DNA from 3 places in the Hydrogenophaga soli genome. Region 2 is predicted to be linked to each of the others. Evidence: predicted binding sites of a transcription regulator. Region 2 holds the regulator's gene; each other region holds the start of a gene.
The links. Region 2 encodes sigma-54, which starts transcription at its own class of promoters, with help from an activator protein. Its sites were predicted from a motif close to TGGCANGNAANCTGCTTT; they were not measured.

Region 1 (7,870 bases), on a different contig from region 2:
GCGCATCCGCGTGGCCGTGAATGTGTCGGCACAACAGTTCCGCCACCGGAATTTGGCCCTGCAGGTGGCCCACACGCTGCAACGCCACGGCACCCCCGCGCACTTGCTGGAACTTGAAGTGACCGAAACCGCGGCCATGAGTGATCCGCGGCAAGCCGCCATGGCGTTGCAACAACTGCTGGACATGGGCGTGGGCGTGGCCCTGGACGACTTTGGACGCGGGCATTCATCGCTGTCGCACTTGCTTCAGTTGCCGGTGGACCGCCTGAAGATCGACCGCTCGTTCATCAGCGGCATTCCCCACAGCGCCGACCACATCAAAATCACCAAGGCGATCATGGGTCTGGCGTCGTCGCTGGAGAAACAAGTGGTGGCCGAAGGTGTGGAAACCCCCGAACAGCTGGCCTTCCTTCGTCAGGCCGGATGCAACTGCTTCCAAGGGTGGCTGTTTGCCAAAGCGGCCCCTCCTGCGGACATCCCCCAACTCGTGCAACAACTGAACGGCATTGCACCCACTTGACAGGCGTGTTATCTTTGAACGCTTTCGGGTAAACCCATGGGTAACTTGCCTCATGCCGCCCGACCGGATGATTGCATCGCCCAGCAGTGCCTGTCCACACCGCGTTGACACCGCCGCGGCTGCCGCGCTCTGAGCCACCAACCACACAGCCACCCTCGGTGAGGTGGCACCGATGAAAGAACGGGCCATGGCCAAAGAAGAACTGATTGAAATGACCGGCAAGGTCGACGAAGTGTTGCCCGACACGCGCTTTCGCGTGACCTTGGACAACGGCCACCAACTGATTGCCTACTCCGCAGGCAAGATGAAGAAAAACCACATCCGCATCCTGGCGGGTGACCGCGTGTCCCTGGAACTGTCGCCCTACGACCTGACCAAGGGCCGCATCAACTTCCGCTTCATCGAAAACCGCGGTGGCGGCACCGGGGGTCCTGGCGGCCCCGGCGGCCCGGGTGGGCAACGTCGCCGCTGATCGGCGCACAACAAAAAAGGGTGCCTCGGCACCCTTTTTTGTGTCCGCTCGGGCTCCTGTGTGGGGCTCAGTAAGTCTTGTACGGCAGGAACTTGCCCGACAGCACCACGTTCACGCGGTCGCCCTTGGGGTCGGGCTGGCGCACGATGTCCATGGAGAAGTCGATGGCGCTCATGATGCCGTCGCCAAACTCCTCGTGAATCAGCTCCTTGATGGTGGTGCCGTACACGCTGACGATTTCGTACCAGCGGTAGATCAGCGGGTCGGTGGGCACCGGGGTGGGCAGCGAGCCCTTGTAGGGCACCACCTGCAGCCACTTCTGCTCTTCGGCGGTGAGGCCGAAGATCTTGCCCAGCACCTTGGCCTGCTCGGGCGTGGCGGTCATCTGGCCCAGGCACAGGGCCGTGGTCCATTCCTTGGACTGGCCGACCTTCTTGGCCACATCGGCCCAGTGCAGGCCCTTGGCCACTTTGGTGGAAATGATCTTCTCGGTGACGTCCATGCGGTTCATGGTGAAACTCCTCAGGGTGAAAACAGGCGGGGTTGAAACGGGGGCGGTCAGTGCGCCTTGGCGCGGCTCACCAGAAAGTCCACGATGTGGTTGCGCAGCTCGTAGTAGCCGGGCAGGTGGTGCAGGTCGGCCCGGGTGCGGGTGCGGGGCAGCGGGTTGACCACGGTTTCGGCCAAACCGCCGGGCACATAGCGGGAAACACCGCCAGCCTCGGTCTCGCTGCCGTTGGTCATCAGCAAAATGCGGTCGGACAGCAGGATGGCCTCATCCACATCGTGGGTGATCATGAACACCGTCTGCTGCGTCTCGCGCACGATGGTCATCAGCTCGTCCTGGATGGTGCCGCGCGTCAGCGCGTCCAGGGCGCCAAAGGGCTCGTCGAGCAGCAGCATCTTGGGCTGGATGGAAAACGCCCGGGCAATGCCCACGCGTTGCTTCATGCCACCGGAGAGCTGGCTGGGTTTCTTGTCGATGGCGTGGGCCAGGCCCACCAGGGCCACGGCCTTTTCCACATGCACGTTGACCTTGGCCTTGGGCCAGTCGGGCCAGCGCGACTTGACGGCAAACGCGATGTTTTCGCGCACCGTGAGCCAGGGCATGAGGGCGTGGCTCTGGAACACCACGCCGCGCTCCAGGCTGGGACCCACCACCTCGCGCCCGTCCATGAACACATGGCCGCTGGTGGCCGTGTCCAACCCGGCCAGCACGTTGAGGATGGTGGTCTTGCCGCACCCGGAGTGGCCGATGATGCAGACGAACTCGCCACGCGCCATCTCGAAGCTCACGTCGGCAAACACGGGCTTGGTGGGGTGGTAGGCCTTGGACAGGCCCTCAATCTTCAAAAAACCGGTCATGGCGGGTTCTTTCTGAGGCGGCTGGGCCGGTTGGGGTGCCGGGGTCAGGCTGGCCGTGGTGGCGCGAACGCTGCTGTCACTCCACATAGGTCACCGCCTTCTGCGCCTGGGCAAACAGCAGGTCGAGCAGCATGCCGACCACGCCGATCAGCAGCACCGCAAAAATCACGTTGGTCAGCGACAGGTTGTTCCACTCGTTCCACACGAAGTAGCCCACCCCGGTGCCGCCCACCAGCATCTCGGCGGCCACGATCACCAGCCAGGCAATGCCCATGCTGATGCGCATGCCGGTGAGGATGGTGGGCGCAGCGGCGGGCAGGATCACCCGGAACGCCTTGCGCAGCGGGTTCACCTCCAGCGTGCTGGCCACGTTGAGCCAGTCGCGCTTGACCGCAGCCACCCCGAAGGCGGTGTTGATGAGCATGGGCCACACCGAGCAGATGAAGATGACGAAGATGCCGCTCACGCTCGAATCCTTCAGCGTGTACAGCGCCAGCGGCATCCACGCCAGCGGGCTGATGGGCTTGAGCACCTGAACGAACGGGTCAAACGCCTTGCGCATCAGCGGCGACATGCCGATCAGGAAACCCAGCGGTATGGCCACCACCACCGCCAGCAAAAAGCCCAGCCCCACCCGGCCCAGCGAATGCGCCAACTGGATGCCAATGCCCTTGTCGTTGGGGCCTTTGTCGTAGAACGGGTCGGACAGCTGCGCCACGATGGTCTTGCCCACCTCGATGGGGGGCGGGAAACCGGAGCTCTTGGTGGCCCCGGGGTCCTTGCCCATCATCTTGGCGTACTCGATTTCCTCGGCGGTCATGCCCGCGCTGGAGCCGCCCACACTGGGGCCGGTGGTGGCCAATTGCCAGGCCCCCACCAGACAGATCAGCATGAGCAGCGACACCAAGGCCGCACGCAGGTTCAGACTGGCGGTTTTCATGTCAGCCTGCCTTGCTGATGGCAAAACTCTTCAGGTAGGCGTCGGCCTTGGCGGGGTCGAACTCCTTGCCCATGATCAGGTGCTTGGCGTACGTTGGCCCGGCCTTGAAGTCCTGGCCCAGGTCCTTCATGTGCTTGCGTGCGTCGGTGATGAGGAACACCTTCTCGGCAATCTGCTGGTAGTTGACGTCGCCCTTGATGTAACCCCAGCGCTTCATCTGCGTGAGCATCCACACCGCCATGCTCTGCCAGGGCATGGGGTCGAAATCGGCGCGGTCGGGCACGTTCTGCACCTTGCCCAGGCCATCGGCAAACTTGCCCGTCAGCACCTGGGTCAGCACGGCCTCGGGCTGGTTCAGGTACTGGGCCGGGGCAATGACCTTGGCGATCAGCTCGCGGTTGTCGGGCTTGCGGGCCATGGCCGCAGCGGTCAGCACGGCGCGGTACAGCGCGGCAAAGGTGTTGGGGTTCTTCTGGATGAACTCGGTGGTGGTGCCGAAGGCACAGCAGGGGTGGCCGTTCCACAGGTCCTTGGTCAGCACGTGGATGAAGCCCACCTCGTCGAACACCGCCCGCTGGTTGAACGGATCGGGGCCCAGGAAGCCGTCGATGTTGCCCGCCCGCAGGTTGGCCACCATCTCCGCCGGGGGAATGACGCGGATCTGCACATCGGTGTCGGGGTTGACGCCATGCTCCGCCAGGTAATAGCGCAGCAGGAAGTTGTGCATCGAGTAGTCGAACGGGATGCCGAACTTGAAGCCCTTCCAGTTCTTGGGGTCGCGGTTGTCCTTGTGCTTCAGGCTCAGGGTGATGGCCTGGCCGTTGATGTTCTGGATGGTGGCCACGTTGGTGGGCGTGGCGTTGGCCCCCAACCCCAGGCTGATGGCCAACGGCATGGGCGACAGGAAGTGCGAGGCGTCGTACTCCTTGTTGAGCACCTTGTCGCGCACCAGCGCCCAGCCTGCGGTCTTGGTGACTTCCACGTTCAGGCCCTGCTTGCTGTAAAAGCCCAGCGGGTGGGCCATGATCAGCGGCGTGGCGCAGGTGATGGGGATGAAGCCGATCTTCAGGTCCTTCTTCTCCAGCGCGCCCTTGTCCTGCGCCATGGCCTGCAGGCTGGTCACCGGCAGCACGCTGGCAATGGCGGCCATGGCCGTGCCCTTGCCCACCGCCCGCAAGAAGCGGCGGCGCATGGCGTCCTGCGGGAACAGCGCCTTGACCAGCGTGGCCTCGATGAACTCATTGCTGTAGGCCTCGAAGTCCGCCGTTTCGCTGCGGGCCCGCAGCGTGGCCGCGGCTTCATCGGCCACCACCTCGGCGTGGTGATCGGCCAGCGTGTGGTCACGGCCACAGCTGCACTTCATCATCAGGGGGCGGTCGGCGTTGTAGGGATCGAAGAACTCGGACATGGCGCACCTCGTGGGTAATTGGTGCACCGCACAATGCAAGCAACGGGCCAGAACCCCCAGGGGCACCGTGCCAACCACACCCATGTCGACATTTCGTACCCGGTTCCACGAAGGCTTGTAGGGCTGGCACTACAAAGCGGGGCTGCCCCCGGGCATCCGGTCCGCGCCCACCCCACCGCGCTCAACGCGGCCCGTGCCGTTCGGCGTACAGCGCCAGCTCCACGTCGTTGTGGGTGCCGGTTTTTTCCAGGATGCGGGCGCGGTAGGTGCTGACGGTGTTGGGGGCCAGGCCCAGTTGCGCACCAATCTGGGTCACGCTTTGGCCTTGGATCAGCAGGCGGAACACCTGGTGTTCGCGGTGCGACAAGGCCTCGGCCCCGGCCTGTGCACCACGTTGGCCCACGGCGGCGGCCAGCGCCTCGGCGGTGGCCGGGGTGACGTACACGCCCCCGGCGGCCACCTTGCGCACGGCGGCCAGCATGTCGTCGGGGTCGGCGCTTTTGTTCAGGTAACCGCCCGCACCCAGCTTGATGCAGCGCACCGCGTACTGGCGCTCGGGGTAGGTGGAGAGCATCAGCACCGGCAGCGTGGGGTGGCGCTTGCGCAGGGCCTGCAACACGTCCAGCCCGTCCATGCCCGGCAGGGCAATGTCCAGCAGCACCACGTCCACCCCGCCGCTTTCGGACGGGTCAGCCACCAGGGCGTCCACCCGGTCCAGCACCTCGGGGCCGGTGGCGGCCTCGGCCACCACGGTCACTTCGGGCGCGTCGGCCAGCACCTGCTTGAGGCCCTCGCGCACGATGCGGTGGTCGTCGCCCAGCAGCACGCGAATGGTGGGGGTGGCGGTCATGGCGTCAGCGCCCATTTTTCAGGTCAGAAAATGCCTTTTGCGCTTGATCTGCATGGGTTTGCAGCTCTGCTTTCAATACCATGGTGGTGCCTTCGCCGGGGGCGCTGCGCACCTCGATGCGGCCCCCAAAGTGGCGGGCGCGTTCGCGCATGCCCAGGATGCCGTAGGCGTCGGGCGCGTCGAACACCCGCGGGTCGGCGCCCACACCGTTGTCGCGCACGCTGATGCACAGCAGCGGCCCCACCCGGGCAATGGCCACGGCCAGCTGGCTGGCCTGGGCGTGGCGGCCCACGTTGCTGAGCATTTCCTGGAAGATGCGGAACACCGCCATGGCCTGCCGCTCGGGCAGGGGCGGGGCGTCGTCCACGTCCATCTGCCAGTCGAGCGCCAACTCGGCGGTCTGGGCAAATTCCTGGGCCTGCCATTCCAGCGCGGCCCACAGGCCCTGGTGGTCCAGGATGCTGGGGCGCAGGTCGGTGATGATGCGGCCCACGTTGTCCACGGCGTTTTCAATCAGTCGGCTCATGTTCTGGCATTTGCAACGCATGCGGTGGCGCATGTCGGCCTGGGCGTCGGAGGTGCGCTGTTCCTGCTCGGACAGGCGCTTGTCCATCCAGTTGACGTCCATCTTCAGGGCCACCAGCAGGCTGCCCAGTTCGTCGTGCACCTCGCGGGCGATGCGGGTGCGTTCGTCTTCGCGCACCGATTCGGACCACGCCGCCAGCTCGCGCACCTGGCGCAGGGCCGACTCCAGCGCGGCGGTGCGTTCACGCACGCGGTGCTCCAGCTCGTCCTTGGCCTGTTGCAGGGCGTCGGCGGCGCGTTTGCGCTCGGTGATGTCCACAAACGTGACCACCGCGCCCAGCACCTGGCCGCCGCTGAGGATGGGGTGGCTGGAGTACTCCACCGGAAAGCTGCTGCCGTCGCGCCGCCAGAACACCTCGCTGTCGATGCGGCAGGGCAGCCCGCGGCGAAAGGCGTTGAAGATGGGGCACTCCGCCTCGGGGTAACGCTGTCCGTCGGCCCGGCTGTGGTGGGTGAGTTCGTGCATGTTGCGGCCCAGCAGCTCGGCCGGCTCGTAGCCGATGAGGGCCGCGCCCGCCGGGTTGATGAACATGCACAGGCCGTTCAGGTCCACGCCGTAGATGCCCTCGCCCGTGGAGGCCAGCATCAGGCCCAGCGGGTCACGCCAGGCCGCATCCACAGGGGCTTGCACGGGCGATGCAGGGCCGGTCTGGGCGCGGGGGCGGGCGGCTTGGGCGGGCATGCCCAGGCCTTAGCAATGGCTGTGCCACCACAGGCCGAGGTTGAACCAGGCGTGCAGCAACACGCAGGGCCACACCCGCTGGGTCTGGCGAAACAACTCGCCCAGCAGCCACCCGGGCACCAGCCACGCCAGGGCTGCCATGCCTTGGGCGGGCCAGTGCACCGCCACAAACACCAGGGCGGCCACGCCATTGGCCACGTGCCCGGCACGGGTGGAGTTGTGGGCGGCGGGAGGCTGCGGCGTGAGGGCTTGGGCCACGGGGGCCTGCACGGCGCGGCGGTAAATCCATTCCTCCAGCCAGGGCGACCCGGCCAAGGCCCACAGCAGCCACACGCCGGAGTCGGCCCCCAAGGGCCGCCCCCAGACGCAGGCCACCGTCTGGGCCACCCAGGGGCTGGCCAGCACCACGGCCAGCCACCCCGCGGCTTGCCAGCGGGTCAAACCCGGCGGGTGCGCAGGGTGCGGCGGCGCAACGCCCAACCGGCCAGCCCGGCACCCAGCAACAGCAGCAGACCGGCGTCATCACCCTGCGGGTTGACGGTGCAACCGCCGCCCGACGAGGTCGAGGTGCCGGGGTTGGACGGATTGGAGGGGTTGCCGGGCGTGGTGGGGGTGGTGGCCCCGACCACGCCAAGGGCGTTGGCCTCCAGCTCGAAATCGGCTTCGGTGATGCGCTCCATCAGGTCCACGGGCAGCTCGGCGTCGCGGGTGCCCTTGACCAGCGCCCCCAGCGAGGCGGTGCGCGAACCGGCGTTGGTTTCGGCACGCACCTCCACGTAGTACTCCCCGGCCTTGAGCTTGCCCGCCAGGCTCAGGCTGTACTGACCGTCGCCCGCGCGTTGGTCGGGGGCCACGCCGTCGTCGGCCAGGGTCAGGTTGTCCAGCACCACGTTGCCGTTTTCGTCCACCACGGTGGCCGTGACCACCGCCCCTTTGATGCGTTTGTCACCCCCCAGCGTGGCCACCAGCACCGGGGCGGTGCGCGAAGCCACCGTGCCCCCCACCACCTGCGCCGACAGCGCCACGCGGGTGAGGCCGGCCACGTCCA
Region 2 (7,870 bases):
TTGTTTGAAAAAGTGGTCAAGGCACAGCACTCTCAATCCAACGAACGTGAGGCGGATGACTACGCACTGAACTTCATGCGCAACCGCAAGTACACCCCCCAAGCATGCGTCAGCGCCTTGGACAAGCTGGCCGCGTTGACGGGCGACACGGCAAGCAGCATCCTCTCGACGCATCCTGCCCCCAAGGATCGCGCCGACCGGTTGCGAACCCAGCTGGGGTGAATCCGTGGATCGACGCTCGTTGCTGCGCTGCGCCGTTCTGCTGGGACTGAGCGCGCCGCCCATCGCCCAGGCCCAAGCCCAAGCCCTGCGGGGCTGGGACGATTGGAAGGCCACCTACGTGGCCTCCGACGGGCGCGTGACCGACACCGGACAGCGCAACATCAGCCACTCCGAAGGTCAGGGCTTTGGCCTGCTGCTGGCCACCGCGGCAGGTGACAAGGCCACATTCGAACGCATCTGGGCCTGGACGCAAGCCAACCTGGGCAAGCGCCCCGACGGCCTGTTTGCCTGGCGCTGGGAGCCGGGCCGCGGCATCACCGACATGAACACCGCCACCGACGGCGACCTGTTCATCGCCTGGGCCCTGCAACGCGCCGCCGAGCGCTTCAACCTGCCGGAGCTGAAAGGCCGCGCCGCGGCCATCGGCCAGGCCATCCGCGACAAGGTGGTGCAGGACGGCACGCCCTGGGGCACCATCATCAAACCCGGGGTGGACGGCTTTGGCACCCCGCAGGGGCAGGTGGTCAACCTGTCGTACTGGGTGTTTCCGGCCTTCGAGGCGCTGAACAAGGTGGATCCGCACCCGCAGTGGCAGGCCCTCACCACGTCGGGGTTGCGGTTGGTGGAAGTGGCCCGCTTCGGCCGTTGGAGCCTGCCGCCCGACTGGCTGCTGCTGGTCAACCCGCTGGCCCCTGACCCCAGCCGCCTGCCCCGCTATGGCTACGACTCAGCCCGCGTGCCGCTGTACCTGCACTGGGCGGGCCACGCCACCCCCGGGCGAATGGAAGGCTTCAAGAAGTTCTGGACCCACTTCCAGTGCGACGGCTTCCTGCCCGGCTGGGCCAACGTGCAGGACAACTCCATCGACAGCTACGGGGCCGACCCCGGGGTGCAGGCCATCCGAAGCCTGCTGACCACTGGCAAACCGCCCAGCTCACGCCTGCCCATGACGGCCCAGAGTTACTACTCGGCCACCCTGGGCATGCTGGTGGAGGTGGCGGCGCGGGAGGGTGGGCGCAAGTAGCGCGGCAAGCCGCGTGCTCAGAGCGCCTTGCGCAAGCTGGCCGGGGCGATTTTCAGCGCCTCGCGGTACTTGGCCACGGTGCGGCGGGCGCACTCGATGCCCTGCTCTTTCAGCATGTCCGACAAGGCGTTGTCCGACAGCGGCTTTTTGGGGTCTTCCCCCGCCACCAGCTGCTTGATGAGCGCCCGCACCGCGGTGCTGGAGGCGTTGCCCCCGGTTTCGGTGCCCAGGCTGGAGCCAAAGAAGTACTTCAGCTCGTAGGTGCCAAACGGCGTGGCCATGTACTTGGCGGTGGTCACGCGGCTGATGGTGGACTCGTGCAGGCCCAGCTCGTCGGCAATCTCGCGCAGCACCAGCGGGCGCATGGCCAGCTCGCCGTGCATGAAGAAGTTGCGTTGGCGCTCCACGATGGCACTGGAGACGCGCAGGATGGTGTCAAACCGCTGCTGGATGTTCTTGATGAACCAGCGCGCCTCTTGCAGGCGCTGCTGCATGCCCGCGCCGTCGCCACGGCTCCCTCGGCCTTCGCGCAGGGCGGCGGCGTACACGTCGTGCACCCGCAGCTTGGGCATGACCTCAGGGTTGAGCTGCACCTTGAAGCCGCGCCCCGCGCGGGTCACCAGCACATCGGGCACCACCATCTGGCCTTCCAGGTTGGCAAAACGGCGACCGGGCCGGGGTTCGAGCTGGGTGATGAGGGCCAGCGCCTCGCGCACCAGCGGCTCTTCCAGCCCGCACACCAGGGCCAGCTTGCGGGTGTCGCGGCGGGCCATCAGGTCCAGGGGTTGCTGGCAGATGGCCAGCGCGGCCCGGGCTGCGGGGGTGTTGCGCAGTTCGTTGATCTGCAAGCGCAGGCACTCGCCCACGTCGCGTGCGCCCACCCCGGGCGGGTCCATGTTCTGCAGCCAGCCCAAGGCCGTGCGCAGCAGTTGCACGGTGGCCTCACGGCGCTCCTGCACGGCGAGGTCGTCCGGGTTGCCGGGCTCGAACGAGGCGGCCAGGTCTTCCAAGGGGTCGGCCAGGTAGCCGTCGTCGTCCAGCGACTCGATCAGCGCGTACAGCGCCGCCTGTTCCTCGGGGCTGAGGCGCAGGCCCAGGGCCTGCTGGTGCAGGTGGGCCTGCAGGGTGATGTGCTCACTGGCGAGGTCGGCGGCGCTGGCGGTGTCATCGTCGTCGTGGCTGCCGGTGCCCCGGGCGGGGGCTTCGCCGCCCCACTCGCCGTCGTCGGGTTGCATGTCCACGGTGCCGTCACCCGACCAGTCGGGCTCGGTCAGGCTGACATCGTCACCCGACGAGGCTTCGGGGGTTGACTCGGCAGAATTTGATGACTCAAAAACAGACTCAGCGCTTGATGTGCCTGAACTTTCTGCTACACCTTCCATGGCGCGCTCGGACAACACATCCCCCAGGCTGACCGGGGCATCGGCGGTTTCCAGGCCAAACGACTCGCGCTCGGCGGCCTCGTCCTGACGCTCCAGGAAGGGGTTTTCGTCGAGCATCTGCTCGACCTCCTGCCCCAGCTCCAGCGTGGACAGCTGCAACAGCCGAATGGACTGCTGCAGCTGGGGCGTGAGCGCCAGGTGCTGCGAGACGCGGAGGGACAGGCCTTGTTTCATGGGCGCATCACATGCGGAAGTGTTCGCCCAGGTACACCCGGCGCACGTCGGCGTTGTCCACAATCTCGGCGGGCGTGCCCTGCGCCAGCACCGTGCCGTCGTTGATGATGTAGGCGTGGTCGCAAATGCCCAGCGTCTCGCGCACGTTGTGGTCGGTGATCAGCACCCCGATGCCCCGCGCCTTCAGGAAACCGATGATGCGCTGGATCTCGATGACGGCGATGGGGTCGATGCCGGCAAACGGCTCGTCCAGCAGGATGAAGCGGGGCTGGGTGGCCAGTGCCCGGGCAATTTCCACCCGCCGCCGCTCGCCCCCCGACAGCGCGGGCGCCGGAGAGTGGCGCAGGTGGTCCACCCGCAAGTCGGCCAGCAGGGCGTCCAGGCGCTGCTGCACCACCGCGGGCGACAGGCGTTTGCCCTGTTCGTCGTGCTGCAACTCCAGCACGGCGCGCACGTTGTCTTCGACGTTGAGCTTGCGGAAGATGGACGCTTCCTGCGGCAGATAGCCCAACCCCAGGCGCGAACGGCGGTGGATGGGCTGATGTTCAATGGGCTGGCCGTCCAGGAAGATGTCACCCCCATCGGCCCGCACCAGGCCCACGATCATGTAAAACGAGGTGGTCTTGCCCGCGCCGTTGGGACCCAGCAGGCCCACCACCTCCCCCTCGTTGACAGCCAGCGACACGTCCTTGACCACCTTGCGGCTGCCGTAGGACTTGCGCAGGTGCATCGCCTCCAGACGCACCGGCTGGGGTGCATCGGGTTCGAGGGCAAGGCGGACACTGGCGCCGCCGCTCACCGGCCAACCCCATCCAGCACGGGGGCCGACCGCAGACGCGCCGGGTCGGTGGCCGCAGGGGCCGGAGCCCCTTCGGCAGGCCGTGGCGTGGGCGTCAACATCGCCCGCACGCGGCCAGAAGGGTTGGAAGGCGTCTTGCTGGCCTCGCCACCGTCCACCGAGAAGGTTTCCGCGGCGTTGTTGTAGACGATCAGGCTGCCCGAGGTTTCATCGGCCAGGGTGGCTCCACGGTAGCGGCGCAGCATGGCGCGCTGCTCGAACCGCACCACGTCGGTCTGTCCGTTGTAGTCGATGCGATCGGACACACCCTCGATGTACTCGTCCAACCCCTCGCGCTTCTGGCGGAAAAAGGCGGGCTTGGCGGCTGAACCGGTGACCACCCCGAACTGGTTGCCCTGGGCGTCCTGACGGACTTCGACCTTGTCGCCCCGGATGACGATGGTGCCCTTGGTGATGACCACATTGCCGGTGAACACGCTGAGCTGACGCACGTCGTCGTAGCGCAGGCTGTCGGCCTCGGCATTCATGGGCTTGTCGCGGTCGGCCTTTTCGGCATGGGCCGCGGCACACAGCCACAGCGCACTCAAGGCCACCCAGCCACACCCCAGCCGCCGCAGGCCGGAAACAAGGGCATGCGGTCGGGCGCTGGGCACAGGGGGAGTGGAACGAGGAGTCACAAGCAAACTCATGGCGGCATGGTATTTGCTTGTCATTGTAGCGGTGCCGTCGGGATTTCCTGACGGCACCAAAGGCAAAAACGCGAGAGTCTGAGGCTTTCAGCCCTTGCGGCTGGCCTCTGCCAGCTGGTTCACCACCGCCAGCGCACGTTCACCGGTGCCCGCTGTGGACGGGGACGTGAAATACCGCCCGGCCACACCCAACGCGGGCACGCCGTCAAGCTTGTAGGCCTCGGCCATCTGCGCCGCACGCTTGAGCTTGCCCGCCACCGAGAAGGCATTGAAGAACTCCAGGAACTTGGCCCGGTCCAAGCCTTGGCGAGCCGCCCAGTTGGCGATGTCGTCGGGCGTGGACAACTTCTGGTGTTCACCATGGATGGCCACGAACACCTTGGCATGCAGTTCGTCGAGCTTGCCCATGGCTTCCAGCGCAAAGTACAGCCGCTGCAGCGGCTCCTGGGCCGAACTGAAGGCAATGGGGTTGCGACGCACCACGATGTGGGCGGGTTGCTTCTTGACCCAGGTGTCGAAGGTGGGCTCGAACTTGGCACAGTGCGGACACCAGTAGCCGAAGAACTCGATCACCTCCACCTTGCCTGCGGGCGAGTCCACGGGGGCGGGACTGGCCAATTTGAGGTAGTCCTTGCCCTCCTTGAAGGCTTCGGTTTGGGCCTGGGCGGTGGTCACCAGGGCGGGGGCAGCAGCGGTCAGCAACGCGACCTGCGAAAACTCACGACGACGCATGGAATGGTTTCTCCTTGTGGGCAATCAGTGTGGGGGGCGCGTGTTTTGGTTCCCCGGGGTGGGGAACCCAGGGTTTCAACGTTGCACGCGGACCAGGGCCGTCTCCAGCCCGCTGGGGGCCAGGTCTTCCTTCATTTTTTCAGCATCGCTCAGGCGTTCGTAGGGACCCAGGCGCACGCGGTAGACGGTCTTGCCGTTCTGCTCACGCTCGGACACCTTGGCATCCAGGCCCATCAGCACCAATTTGGCGCGCTGTGCCTGGGCATCCTCCGGGGTGCGAAACGCCCCCACCTGCACAAAAAAGGTGAACGGCTCAGCGGCTGCGGGGGCAGGCACGTCGCGGGGGGTGGTCGCGGCCACGGTCTTGCCCTGCACCTTGGACGAGGCCAGGTCGCCCAGCGGGTCGGAGGAATAGGTCTTGCCTTTGGGCTCCACCGGGGCTTCCGCCGGGGCCTTGGCTGCTTCGGTCGGCTTGGCGGGGGCTTCGGCCTTCTTGGCGGGCTCGGGGGCAGGGGTGGGCTCGGACGGCGCATCCGCCGGGGCATCGCCCTTGGCCGCCGACTTGGAGGGCTTGCCCCCCAGCGCCGCATTGGGGTTCCAGTTGCGGTTGCGGTCGGCCTCGGCCGCGTCGTCGGACGCCGGACGGGAAATGACCCGCTCCACAAAAGGCACGGGCACCTTGGTGACGTACACCGCCACCACCAGGGCCCCCACCAGGCCCAGCAGCACCCCGAGGATCAACCCCAGAAAGGTGCCCCCCTGCTGGGTGCGTGGTGGGGCGCACTTCGGTGCCCGACTCGGGCCTGGGCGACGGTTCTGACAGTCCTTCATGGGCAAGACCTTTGCAATGTGCCGTGAGCGAAACAGACCCAGGGGGTCACATGCGGGTGGGGGCACTCACCCCCAGCACCGCCAGGCCATTGGCCAACACTTGGGCCGTGGCCGCCACCAGGGCCAGACGGGCGCGTTTGACGGCCTCGTCGTCCACCAGGATGCGCTCGGCATCGTAATAGCTGTGGTACGTGGACGCCAGTTCGCGCAGGTAGAAGGTGACGTCGTGCGGCGCAAAGTCGGTGGCCGCCGCGGTCAGCATGGCCGGGTACTGCGCCAGCTTGAGCATCAGGGCCGCGGCCTGAGGGCTTTCCAGCGCCGACAGATCGGCCTGCGCCAGCGTGGCCACGTCGCCACCGTCTTTCTCGGCCCAGGCCGCCAGCACCGAGCAGATGCGGGCGTGGGCGTACTGCACGTAGTACACCGGGTTGTCGTTGTTCTGGGCCAGGGCCAGGTCGATGTCGAAGATGTACTCGGTGTCGGGCTTGCGGCTGAGCAGGAAGAAGCGCACCGCGTCCTTGCTGGTCCATTCGATCAGGTCGCGCAACGTGACGTAGCTGCCGGCGCGCTTGGAAATCTTCACTTCCTCGCCCCCGCGCATGACCCGCACCATGGTGTGCAGCACGTAATCGGGGTAGCCCAGGGGAATGCCCACGTCGGCCGCCTGCAGCCCGGCGCGCACACGGGCGATGGTGCCGTGGTGGTCGGTGCCCTGGATGTTGACCACCTTGGCAAAGCCGCGCTCCCACTTGGTGATGTGGTAGGCCACATCGGGCACGAAGTAGGTGTAGCCGCCGTCGGTCTTTTTCATGACGCGGTCCTTGTCGTCCCCGTAGTCGGTGGACTTGAGCCACAGTGCGCCGTCTTGCTCGTAGGTGTGGCCGTTGGCCACCAGTTTGTCCACCGCGGCCTGCACCCGGCCGCTGGTGTACAGGCTGGACTCCAGGTAGAACTGGTCGAACTTCACCTGGAATGCCTTCAGGTCCAAGTCCTGCTCGTGGCGCAGGTAGGCCACGGCAAATTCGCGGATGCTGGTCAGGTCATTCACGTCACCGCTGGCGGTCACCTCGCGGTCGTCGGCCTTGACAGTCTTGCGGGCCAGGAAGTCGTTGGCAATGTCCTGGATGTAGTCGCCGTTGTAGGCGGCTTCGGGCCACCCCGCGTCGCCGGGCTTGATGCCCTTGGCGCGCAACTGGGTGGAGTTGGCCAGGGTTTCGATCTGCACACCGGCGTCGTTGTAATAGAACTCGCGGTGGACGGCCCAGCCCTGGGTGTCGAACAGGTTGCAGATGGCGTCACCCAACGCGGCCTGACGGCCATGGCCCACATGCAGCGGCCCCGTGGGGTTGGCGGACACGAACTCCACCAGCAGTTTCTCGTTGCGGGCGGGTTGGCGACCGAAGGCGGCCCCGCCAGTCAGCACCTCACGCACCACGGCCTGTTTGGCCGCAGGCTTGAGGCGGATGTTGATGAAGCCCGGACCGGCAATGTCCAGCGCCTCGACCCACTGCGCAAACACGGGCGTGGCGCGCAGCGCGGCGCACAGTTCCTCGGCCACTTGGCGGGGGTTCTTCTTGAGGGGTTTGGCCAGCTGCATGGCCGCGGTGCAGGCGAAGTCGCCATGGGCCGCCACCTTGGGGGATTCAAAAACCGCCTTGTCGGCGGCACCGGGCATCAGCTGATCGAGTTCTGCCGCCAGCGCGGCCAGCAGGTCTTGTTTGATTTGAAGCATGGCCGGGATTTTAGGCGGCGGCCCCATCCCACCCTTTTGCGGAGCGCCACCCATGCGCGACAGGCCCTGTTGCATTTCTTCACACATTCAGCCTGCGGGGTGCCCCACCGTCACGACAAGGGCGTGCGAACTGGCCACAATGCGCGCACGGTCATGCACGCGCAGCGGCAGCCGTGTCTTCCTTTTTCAACCACCGAAAGCCATCCATGAAAGCACTTGCCTCCG
Region 3 (7,870 bases), on a different contig from region 2:
GGGTGGTGCCGTGGGCGTGCTGGCCATGCTTCACATTTGATAGCTTCTTTCGCTTTCTAAACAAGCGCCAGAGGCACTTTTTTTCTTGAAAACCATGAGACTCGCCACCTGGAACGTCAACTCCCTGGGCGTGCGCCTGCCGCAGGTGCTGGACTGGCTGGCCGCCCAGGCCAGCGGGCCCGGTGCGGTGGACGTGCTGGCCCTGCAAGAGCTCAAGCTCACCGACGACAAGTTCCCGGTGGCGGCCTTCACCGAGGCGGGCTACCACGCCCAGTGGTTCGGCCAGAAAACCTACAACGGCGTGGCCCTGATCAGCCGCGTGCCGTTGGTGGACGGGGTGAAAAACATCCCCGGCTTTGCCGACGAACAGTCGCGCCTGATCACGGCCACCCTGCCTTCGGCGCAGGGTGATGTGCGTGTCATCGGTGGCTACTTCCCCAACGGCCAGGCCCCGGGGTCTGACAAGTTCGCCTACAAGATGCAATGGCTGCAGGCCCTGCACGCCTGGGTGCGCGAGCAACAGGCCCTGTACCCGCGGCTGGTGCTGATGGGTGACTACAACATCACCTTCGACGACCTGGACGTGTGGGACCCCGAAGGCCTGCGCGAAACCATCCACTGCACCACGGAAGAACGCCAGCACCTGCAGGCGCTGATCGGGCTGGGCCTGCACGATGCGGTGCGGCTGTTCCCGCAGCCCGAGCGCAACTACAGCTGGTGGGACTACCGGGACTTTGCCTTCAAGCGCAAGCGCGGCCTGCGCATCGACCACATCCTGGTGTCGGACGCGGTTCGTGCCAGCGCCACCGCCTGCGCGGTGGACGTGGCCCCGCGCAAGAACGAACGCCCCAGCGACCACGCCCCGGTGGTGCTGACGCTGGCCTGATTCAAAATCAATAGCAAGCCTCCACCGCACATCAAGCGGTGGAGGCTTTTTTCACTCCAGATTCAACTCTTGAATCTTGCGGGTGATGGTGTTGCGGCCAATGCCCAGCTTGTGCGCCGCCTCGATGCGGCGGCCCCGGGTGTTGGCCAGCGCGGTCTGGATCAGCCGGGTTTCGAAGCGGCGGGTCAACACGTCCCACACGTCCAGGCGACCCGACTCCAGCAGGCTCTGGGCCTCGGCCTGCAAGCCTTGTTCCCAGCCGTCCAGGGCCGCCCCCCCGCCCACGGTGGCGTGTTCGGGTGCGGCGGTGGCGGTAGGCAGCGGGCTGGCAGCCACCGGCGCGGCCGGGGCCACCGTGTCCGCAGCACCGCTGTCAGACGCCACGGCCAGCACGGGCTCGGCAACCGCAGCCCCCGCCACCACGGGGCGGGACGACAACACCTCGGGCGGCAGGTCCTTTTCTTCAATGACCTGGGCCGGGGCCATCACCGTCAGCCAGTGGCACACGTTTTCCAGCTGGCGCACGTTGCCGGGAAAGTCGAAGGCCGCCATGCGCTGCAGGGCCGCCTCGGAAATGCGCTTGGGCTCCACGTCCAGCTGCTTGGCGCTTTGCACCAGGAAGTGCTTGGTCAGCATGGGCACGTCTTCGCGCCGCTCGCGCAGCGCGGGCAGGCGCAGGCGGATGACGTTGAGGCGGTGGAACAAGTCCTCGCGGAACACGCCTTCCTTGACGCGCTGTTCCAGGTTCTGGTGGGTGGCGGCGATGACGCGCACATTGGCCTTGACGGCGCTGTGCCCGCCCACACGGTAGAAGTGCCCGTCGGACAGCACCCGCAGCAAACGGGTTTGCAAGTCAAACGGCATGTCGCCGATTTCGTCCAGGAACAGCGTGCCGCCCTCGGCCTGCTCGAAGCGGCCACGGCGCATGCTCTGCGCGCCGGTGAACGCGCCGCGCTCGTGACCGAACAGTTCGCTCTCCAGCAGGTCCTTGGGGATGGCTGCGGTGTTGATGGCCACAAACGGCCCCGTGGCGCGCGGCGAATGTTTGTGCAGCGCCCGCGCCACCAGCTCCTTGCCCGAGCCGGATTCGCCAGTGATCATCACCGTCACGTTGCTCTGGCTGAGGCGGCCAATGGCGCGGAACACGTCCTGCATGGCCGGGGCCTGGCCCAGCATTTCGGGCGTGGCGGCCATGCGTTCCTCGGCCACCTCTTCACGTTGGCTTTCCTCCACCGCCCGACGGATCAGCTCCACCGCCTTGGGCAGGTCAAAGGGTTTGGGCAGGTACTCGAAAGCCCCGCCCTGGAAGGCCGACACGGCGCTGTCCAGGTCGGAGAACGCCGTCATGATGATGACGGGCAGCCCGGGCAGCTTCTTCTTCACCTTGTCCAGCAGGTCCAGGCCCGAGCCACCCGGCATGCGGATGTCGCTGACCAGCACCTGCGGGGCCATTTCGTCGTTGTCCTCGTCCAGCGCCGCCAGCACGTCTTGCGGGTTGATGAAGCTGCGGGTGGGCAGGTTCTCGCGCAACAGCGCCTTTTCCAGCACGAAGCGGATGGACTGATCGTCGTCCACGATCCAGATGGGTTTCATGCGCACGTTTCCTTTTGCCTCTTGTTCGATTCAGCCCCGCCCTCAATGCCAAGACCCAGGCACACCGGCCCGAGGGCTGCGTGCGCCGGACTTCAAGGCAGGGGAATCAGGATCTTGAAGTCGGTCCGGCCGGGCTGGCTGTCGCACTCGATCAGGCCATGGTGCTGCTGCACGAAGGTTTGCGCCAACGTCAGCCCCAGGCCAGACCCGCCTTCGCGCCCCGACACCAGGGGATAGAAGATGCGGTCCTTGATCGAGTCCGGCACGCCGGGCCCGTTGTCGATCACATGCAATTCCAGTGCCAACCGATAGCGCTGCTTGCCAAACGTGACCTGACGTGCCACCCGCGAGCGGAAAGTGATGCTCGCATCGCCTTGTGCAATGCGAGCGCCCAGGGCCTGGGCCGCGTTGTGGGCGATGTTGAGCACCGCCTGGATGAGCTGCTCGCGGTCGCCCCGGAACTCGGGCAGCGAGGTGTCATAGTCGCGCACCACGCGCAAGCCCTTGGGAAACTCGGCCAGGATGAGCGAGCGCACCCGCTCGCACACCTCGTGGATGTTGACGTCCCCCACCACATGCGGGCGGCGGTGCGGGGCCAGCAGCCGGTCCACCAGCGTTTGCAGGCGGTCGGCCTCGTGGATGATGACCTGGGTGTACTCGATGAGCTCGCGCGACTCCAGCTCCATTTGCAGCAACTGCGCCGCACCGCGGATGCCGCCGAGCGGGTTCTTGATTTCGTGGGCCAGGTTGCGGATCAACTCCTTGTTGGCCTGTGCCTGGCCAATGAGGCGGTCTTCCCGGTCCTGGCGGGATTGCTGCTCCAGCGGCAGCAGCTCGACGACGACTTCGCCTTCCACCTCGGTCTGCGCCACCACCACGTGCACGGGCAACGGGTCGCGGTGGTGCGAGCGCAGCCAGGCGTCATAGCGCAAGGCGGCAAACTCGTTGACCTTGACGCCTTCCAGCGCATTGGCCAGCTGTGCGGGTTCGGCAAAAAACTGGCTGAGCTGGGCTTCCGCCACGCTGCGGCGGGACAGGCCCAAGGCGTCTTCCAGCGCCGCATTCACGAACAGGATGGCCCCGTTCAAGTCCACCACCGCCACCAGCGTGGCCAACAGGTCCAGGGCATGGAATTTGGAGGCAACGGCCGCCCCCGAGTCAGATTGCGGCATGAACATTCAACGGCTGGCCGTGCCCATGCGTTGCAACTCACGGCGCAGGCCCACCACGTCGGCCTCGGCCCGAACAATGGAGGCCTTCAGCTCCGACACCCGCTCCTGGTAACGGGCCACGTTGCGCAGCTCTTCGCCCCGCTTTTCGGGCTGGCCGTTGTTGTACTCCTGCTGCAACGCGGCCAGCTTGCCCTCGGCCTTCTTGAGTTCGGCTTCGAGGATGGTGCGCGCATCGTTGTCGCGGGCTTTTTGCTGTTGTGGATCCACCCGCGGCTGCTGGTCGTTGGCGGGTGCTGGTTTGGATGCTCCGGCGCGCACAGCGGCCGCAGGCACCACGGTCACCCCGCTGCCTTCGATCAGCTTGCACTCTTTCTTCTGGGCCGGGGTGGGGCTGTTGGTGTACTCGTTGCCACAGCGGTAGATGGCGCTCTGGGCCTGGGCCATGGCGGTCAGGGCACCCAGCCCCAGGCAGGCCCAGCGCAGGCCCTGTTGCACACACGATTGGAGGTAACCCATGCGGTGAAGGCTCATGGAAAAAACTTGCAATGGAAACAATGGGGCAGTATGACGCAAACGGCGGCCACGAATTCCCGCCGCGCACACCCCACACCCGGTGGAAGCGAAAAAAAAGGACGGCGCAAGCCGTCCTTTTTGCGAAGGTCATCCGACCTCGACCTGCATCACAGGCTGTAGTACATGTCGAACTCGACCGGGTGGGGAATGGTGCGGAAGCGGGTCACTTCCTGCATCTTCAGGTCGATGTAGGCGTCCAGCATGCTGTCGGTGAACACACCGCCCTTGGTCAGGAACGCACGGTCCTTGTCCAGGTACTCCAGCGCCTGGTCCAGGCTGTGGCACACGGTGGGCACCAGCTTGTCTTCTTCGGGCGGCAGGTGGTACAGGTCCTTGGTGGCGGCTTCGCCCGGATGGATCTTGTTTTCCACGCCGTCCAGACCGGCCATCAGCAGGGCCGAGAAGCACAGGTAGGGGTTGGCGGAAGGATCGGGGAAGCGAGCCTCGATGCGACGGCCCTTGGGGTTGGCCACGAACGGGATGCGGATGGAAGCGGAACGGTTGCGGCTGGAGTAGGCCAGCTTCACCGGGGCTTCGAAGCCGGGCACCAGGCGCTTGTAGCTGTTGGTGCCGGGGTTGGTGATGGCGTTCAGGGCACGGGCGTGCTTGATGATGCCGCCGATGTAGTACAGGGCGTAGTCGCTCAGGCCGGCGTAGCCGTCACCGGCGAACAGGTTCTTGCCGTCTTTCCACACGGACTGGTGCACGTGCATGCCGGAACCGTTGTCACCGTGGTAGGGCTTGGGCATGAAGGTGGCGGTCTTGCCGTAGGCGTTGGCCACGTTCCAGACCACGTACTTCAGCACTTGGGTCCAGTCGGCGCGCTCAACCAGCGTGCTGAACTTGGTGCCGATTTCGTTTTGACCGGCGCCAGCCACTTCGTGGTGGAACACTTCGACGGGGATGCCCAGGCTTTCCAGGATCAGCACCATCTCGGAACGCATGTCTTGCGTGCTGTCGACCGGAGGCACGGGGAAGTAACCGCCCTTGGTGGTGGGACGGTGGCCGCGGTTGCCGCCTTCCATCTTGGAACCACTGTTCCAGGGGGCTTCGTATTCTTCGATTTCGCTGAACACGCGACCGGGTTCGTTGCTCCAACGCACGCCGTCGAAAATGAAGAATTCGGGTTCGGGACCGAAGTAGGCGGTGTCGCCCAGGCCAGACGCCTTCAGGTAGGCTTCGGCGCGCTTGGCGATGGAGCGGGGGTCACGGTCGTAGGCCTTGCCGTCGCTGGGTTCGACCACGTCACACTGCAGGAACAGGGTGGTTTCTTCGAAGAAGGGGTCGATGTTGGCGGTGCTGGGGTCGGGCATCAGCTGCATGTCGGAGGCTTCAATACCTTTCCAACCTGCCACGGAGGAGCCGTCAAACGCATGGCCAGAGGTGAACTTGTCTTCATCGAAGTGAGACACGGGCACGGTCACGTGCTGCTCTTTGCCACGGGTGTCGGTGAAACGGAAGTCAACGAACTTGACGTCGTTGTCTTTCACCAGTTGCATCACGTCTGCGACGGTCTTGGCCATCAAAATCTCCTAAGGATGACGGGTTGAAAATTCGATAACGGAAAGCATCAAGCAGCTTTTATGCCAGAGGCATGGTTCGGCACATCGACTGAAACCCAAGTATGCCCCAGCATCCATTGCACCAATGGAGTGCCATTTGCACCAAAATGGATTGGCACCAAGATAAGGCGCACTCAACGCACCATTTCGGGGCCCAACGGAACCCCCAACGCCTGCAAACCCTGCATCAGGTCCAGGTAGGCACGATCCGCCGCCGTCACCGGACCTTTGACCCCCAGGTCAATGTGCCGCCCATGTTCCGGGTGATCCACGCTGGGCAGGCTGAACACCTTCACCTCGGGGTGCTGCTGTTCAATGTCTTCCATGAGGGGCGTGAGCGTTGCTTCCAGCGTGCCGTACACCACCACAGATTTCTCCACACGGGCCCCACGCGAAAACCACGGCGCACACCGCTGCTCCAACACCCACTCGACCATGGGCCAGGCCATCACCGGAAACCCGGGCACAAAATGCACCCAGCCACCGGCGTGGCCCTGGCAGGCAAAACCGGGGATCTTGTTGTACGGGTTGGGAATGAGTGAGGCCGATGCGGGGAACATCCCCATCTCCAAGCGCCGCTGGCTGTCGGGGTGTGCCAGGTCGAGCACCGAGCCCTGCTGGGCGGCCATGTCCTGCATGCGCTCGGTGATCAGTGCCTTGGCCTCGGGGTGCAAAACCAAAGGCTGACCCAGTGCCGCCGCTGCGCATTGGCGGGTGTGGTCATCGGGGGTGGCACCGATGCCCCCGAATGAAAACACCCAGTCGCCACTGTCAAACGCCTGGCGAAGGTGCTGGGTGATCCGGGCGGGATCGTCCCCCAGGTTCACGGCGTAGGACAACTGCAATCCGCGGTCTCCCAGCAACTCGATCAACTTGGGCAGGTGTTTGTCCACCCGGCGCCCCGACAGGATTTCGTCACCGATGATGAGCGCACCAAACGTGGGCACAGGGGTTGCAAAGTCGGGCATGGATTCAGGGGGGCGGCAAGCGCCCAGAGTCAGGAGGGGTCACCGCATCAGGGGGCAACAGGGGCGCATCGGGCTCAGACACATCCACATCCACCACGACCGGGTGGACCTCCTGGACGGGACGAACAGTGGCCTCGTTCTGACGCCGCTGTGCCAAAGCCGACAGGCAAAAGTGCACAAACCACAGCGACGAAAACGCGAACACCAGGGTGTAGAGCCAGATGGCCAACGGCACCAGGATGGGCGCCATGGCAATGAACAAGGCCCCCGATGCCCACAACACGCTGGGCAAAGCCCCCAGGTAACCGGTCAGCACGCCCAGGGTCAACAAGGGCAGGCGATGTTGCTCGAACAGGGCACGACGCTCGTCAGCGCTGGCGTGGTCGGCCAAGGCGTCGTAGGCAAACACGCGGTAGGTGAGCCAACCCCAGATCAGTGGAGGCAGCACCATGACCAGCGGGGGAATCAGCCACAGCGGCAGCGATGCCACCATGGCCATCAAGGCCAAAGCGGTGGACACCAGCGACCAGGCCGCACTGCCCAGCCAGGACGCCCCCTTCTTGCGCTCCAAAAGGGGAAAACGGCGCTGCGCCACCAGCTCGACCAGCGCAGGCGTCATCACCAGCGACACCAGCAACAACGACATCACCACGATGACGGGCGTGGCCAGGAACAACACCACCAACGGCGCAAACACGGCCCGCAGCCGCCCCAAACCGACGGAATCCAGCCACCCCAGCGCCAGGGTCAGGAGTTCGCTGGCCTCCAGGCCCTGGGTCACCGCAGACACGGCATCTTCCCAGTAGAAGTAGCCCAGCCCGAAGGACAGCGCCACCATCACCACCAGAGGCAAAAAAGACAGTGCAATGACGCGGGGGTGCAGGCAATACACCACCGAGCGCCAGAAAGCATCAAAGATGAGGCCCATGCAAATCAGCATAACCGATGTGCATGAAGCCCCACCCGGGACCCTCCGCCCTCAGCGTGCGGGCTTGGCCTTCTGGCTCAGGGCGGCCACTTCTTCGGCGGTGAGCCAGCGCCAGGCCCCCACAGGCAAACGATCGTCCAGCACCAGCTCGCCAATGCGGCTGCGGTGCAACCCCTCCACCCGGTTGC

Region 1: ACYVB7_RS08455 (CmpA/NrtA family ABC transporter substrate-binding protein) is a predicted target of sigma-54. The motif match lies at 4,738-4,755, and genes of this name have one in related genera.
Region 3: glnA (glutamine synthetase family protein) is a predicted target of sigma-54. The motif match lies at 5,796-5,813, and genes of this name have one in related genera.

What each region holds. Positions count from the first base shown of each region.
Region 1 is NZ_BAAHAK010000004.1:46,258-54,127, forward strand. Features, by position in the region: gene ACYVB7_RS08430 (putative bifunctional diguanylate cyclase/phosphodiesterase) at 1-520, shown strand, start outside; gene infA (translation initiation factor IF-1) at 708-992, shown strand; gene cynS (cyanase) at 1,060-1,503, opposite strand; gene ACYVB7_RS08445 (ABC transporter ATP-binding protein) at 1,551-2,444, opposite strand; gene ntrB (ABC transporter permease) at 2,434-3,297, opposite strand; gene ACYVB7_RS08455 (CmpA/NrtA family ABC transporter substrate-binding protein) at 3,299-4,705, opposite strand; gene ACYVB7_RS08460 (response regulator) at 4,887-5,555, opposite strand; gene ACYVB7_RS08465 (sensor histidine kinase) at 5,560-6,822, opposite strand; gene ACYVB7_RS08470 (CPBP family glutamic-type intramembrane protease) at 6,832-7,263, opposite strand; gene ACYVB7_RS08475 (vWA domain-containing protein) at 7,260-7,870, opposite strand, start outside.
Region 2 is NZ_BAAHAK010000002.1:28,892-36,761, reverse strand. Features, by position in the region: gene ACYVB7_RS03335 (M48 family metallopeptidase) at 1-222, shown strand, start outside; gene ACYVB7_RS03330 (glycosyl hydrolase family 8) at 227-1,246, shown strand; gene ACYVB7_RS03325 (RNA polymerase factor sigma-54) at 1,264-2,862, opposite strand; gene lptB (LPS export ABC transporter ATP-binding protein) at 2,870-3,592, opposite strand; gene lptA (lipopolysaccharide transport periplasmic protein LptA) at 3,658-4,314, opposite strand; gene ACYVB7_RS03310 (thiol:disulfide interchange protein DsbA/DsbL) at 4,438-5,082, opposite strand; gene ACYVB7_RS03305 (SPOR domain-containing protein) at 5,158-5,913, opposite strand; gene argS (arginine--tRNA ligase) at 5,960-7,645, opposite strand; gene ACYVB7_RS03295 (PsiF family protein) at 7,852-7,870, shown strand, end outside.
Region 3 is NZ_BAAHAK010000001.1:626,376-634,245, reverse strand. Features, by position in the region: gene ACYVB7_RS02885 (DUF4337 domain-containing protein) at 1-40, shown strand, start outside; gene xth (exodeoxyribonuclease III) at 95-886, shown strand; gene ntrC (nitrogen regulation protein NR(I)) at 938-2,479, opposite strand; gene glnL (nitrogen regulation protein NR(II)) at 2,572-3,651, opposite strand; gene ACYVB7_RS02865 (hypothetical protein) at 3,658-4,182, opposite strand; gene glnA (glutamine synthetase family protein) at 4,332-5,747, opposite strand; gene ACYVB7_RS02855 (competence/damage-inducible protein A) at 5,921-6,754, opposite strand; gene ACYVB7_RS02850 (EI24 domain-containing protein) at 6,759-7,682, opposite strand; gene ACYVB7_RS02845 (pseudouridine synthase) at 7,734-7,870, opposite strand, start outside.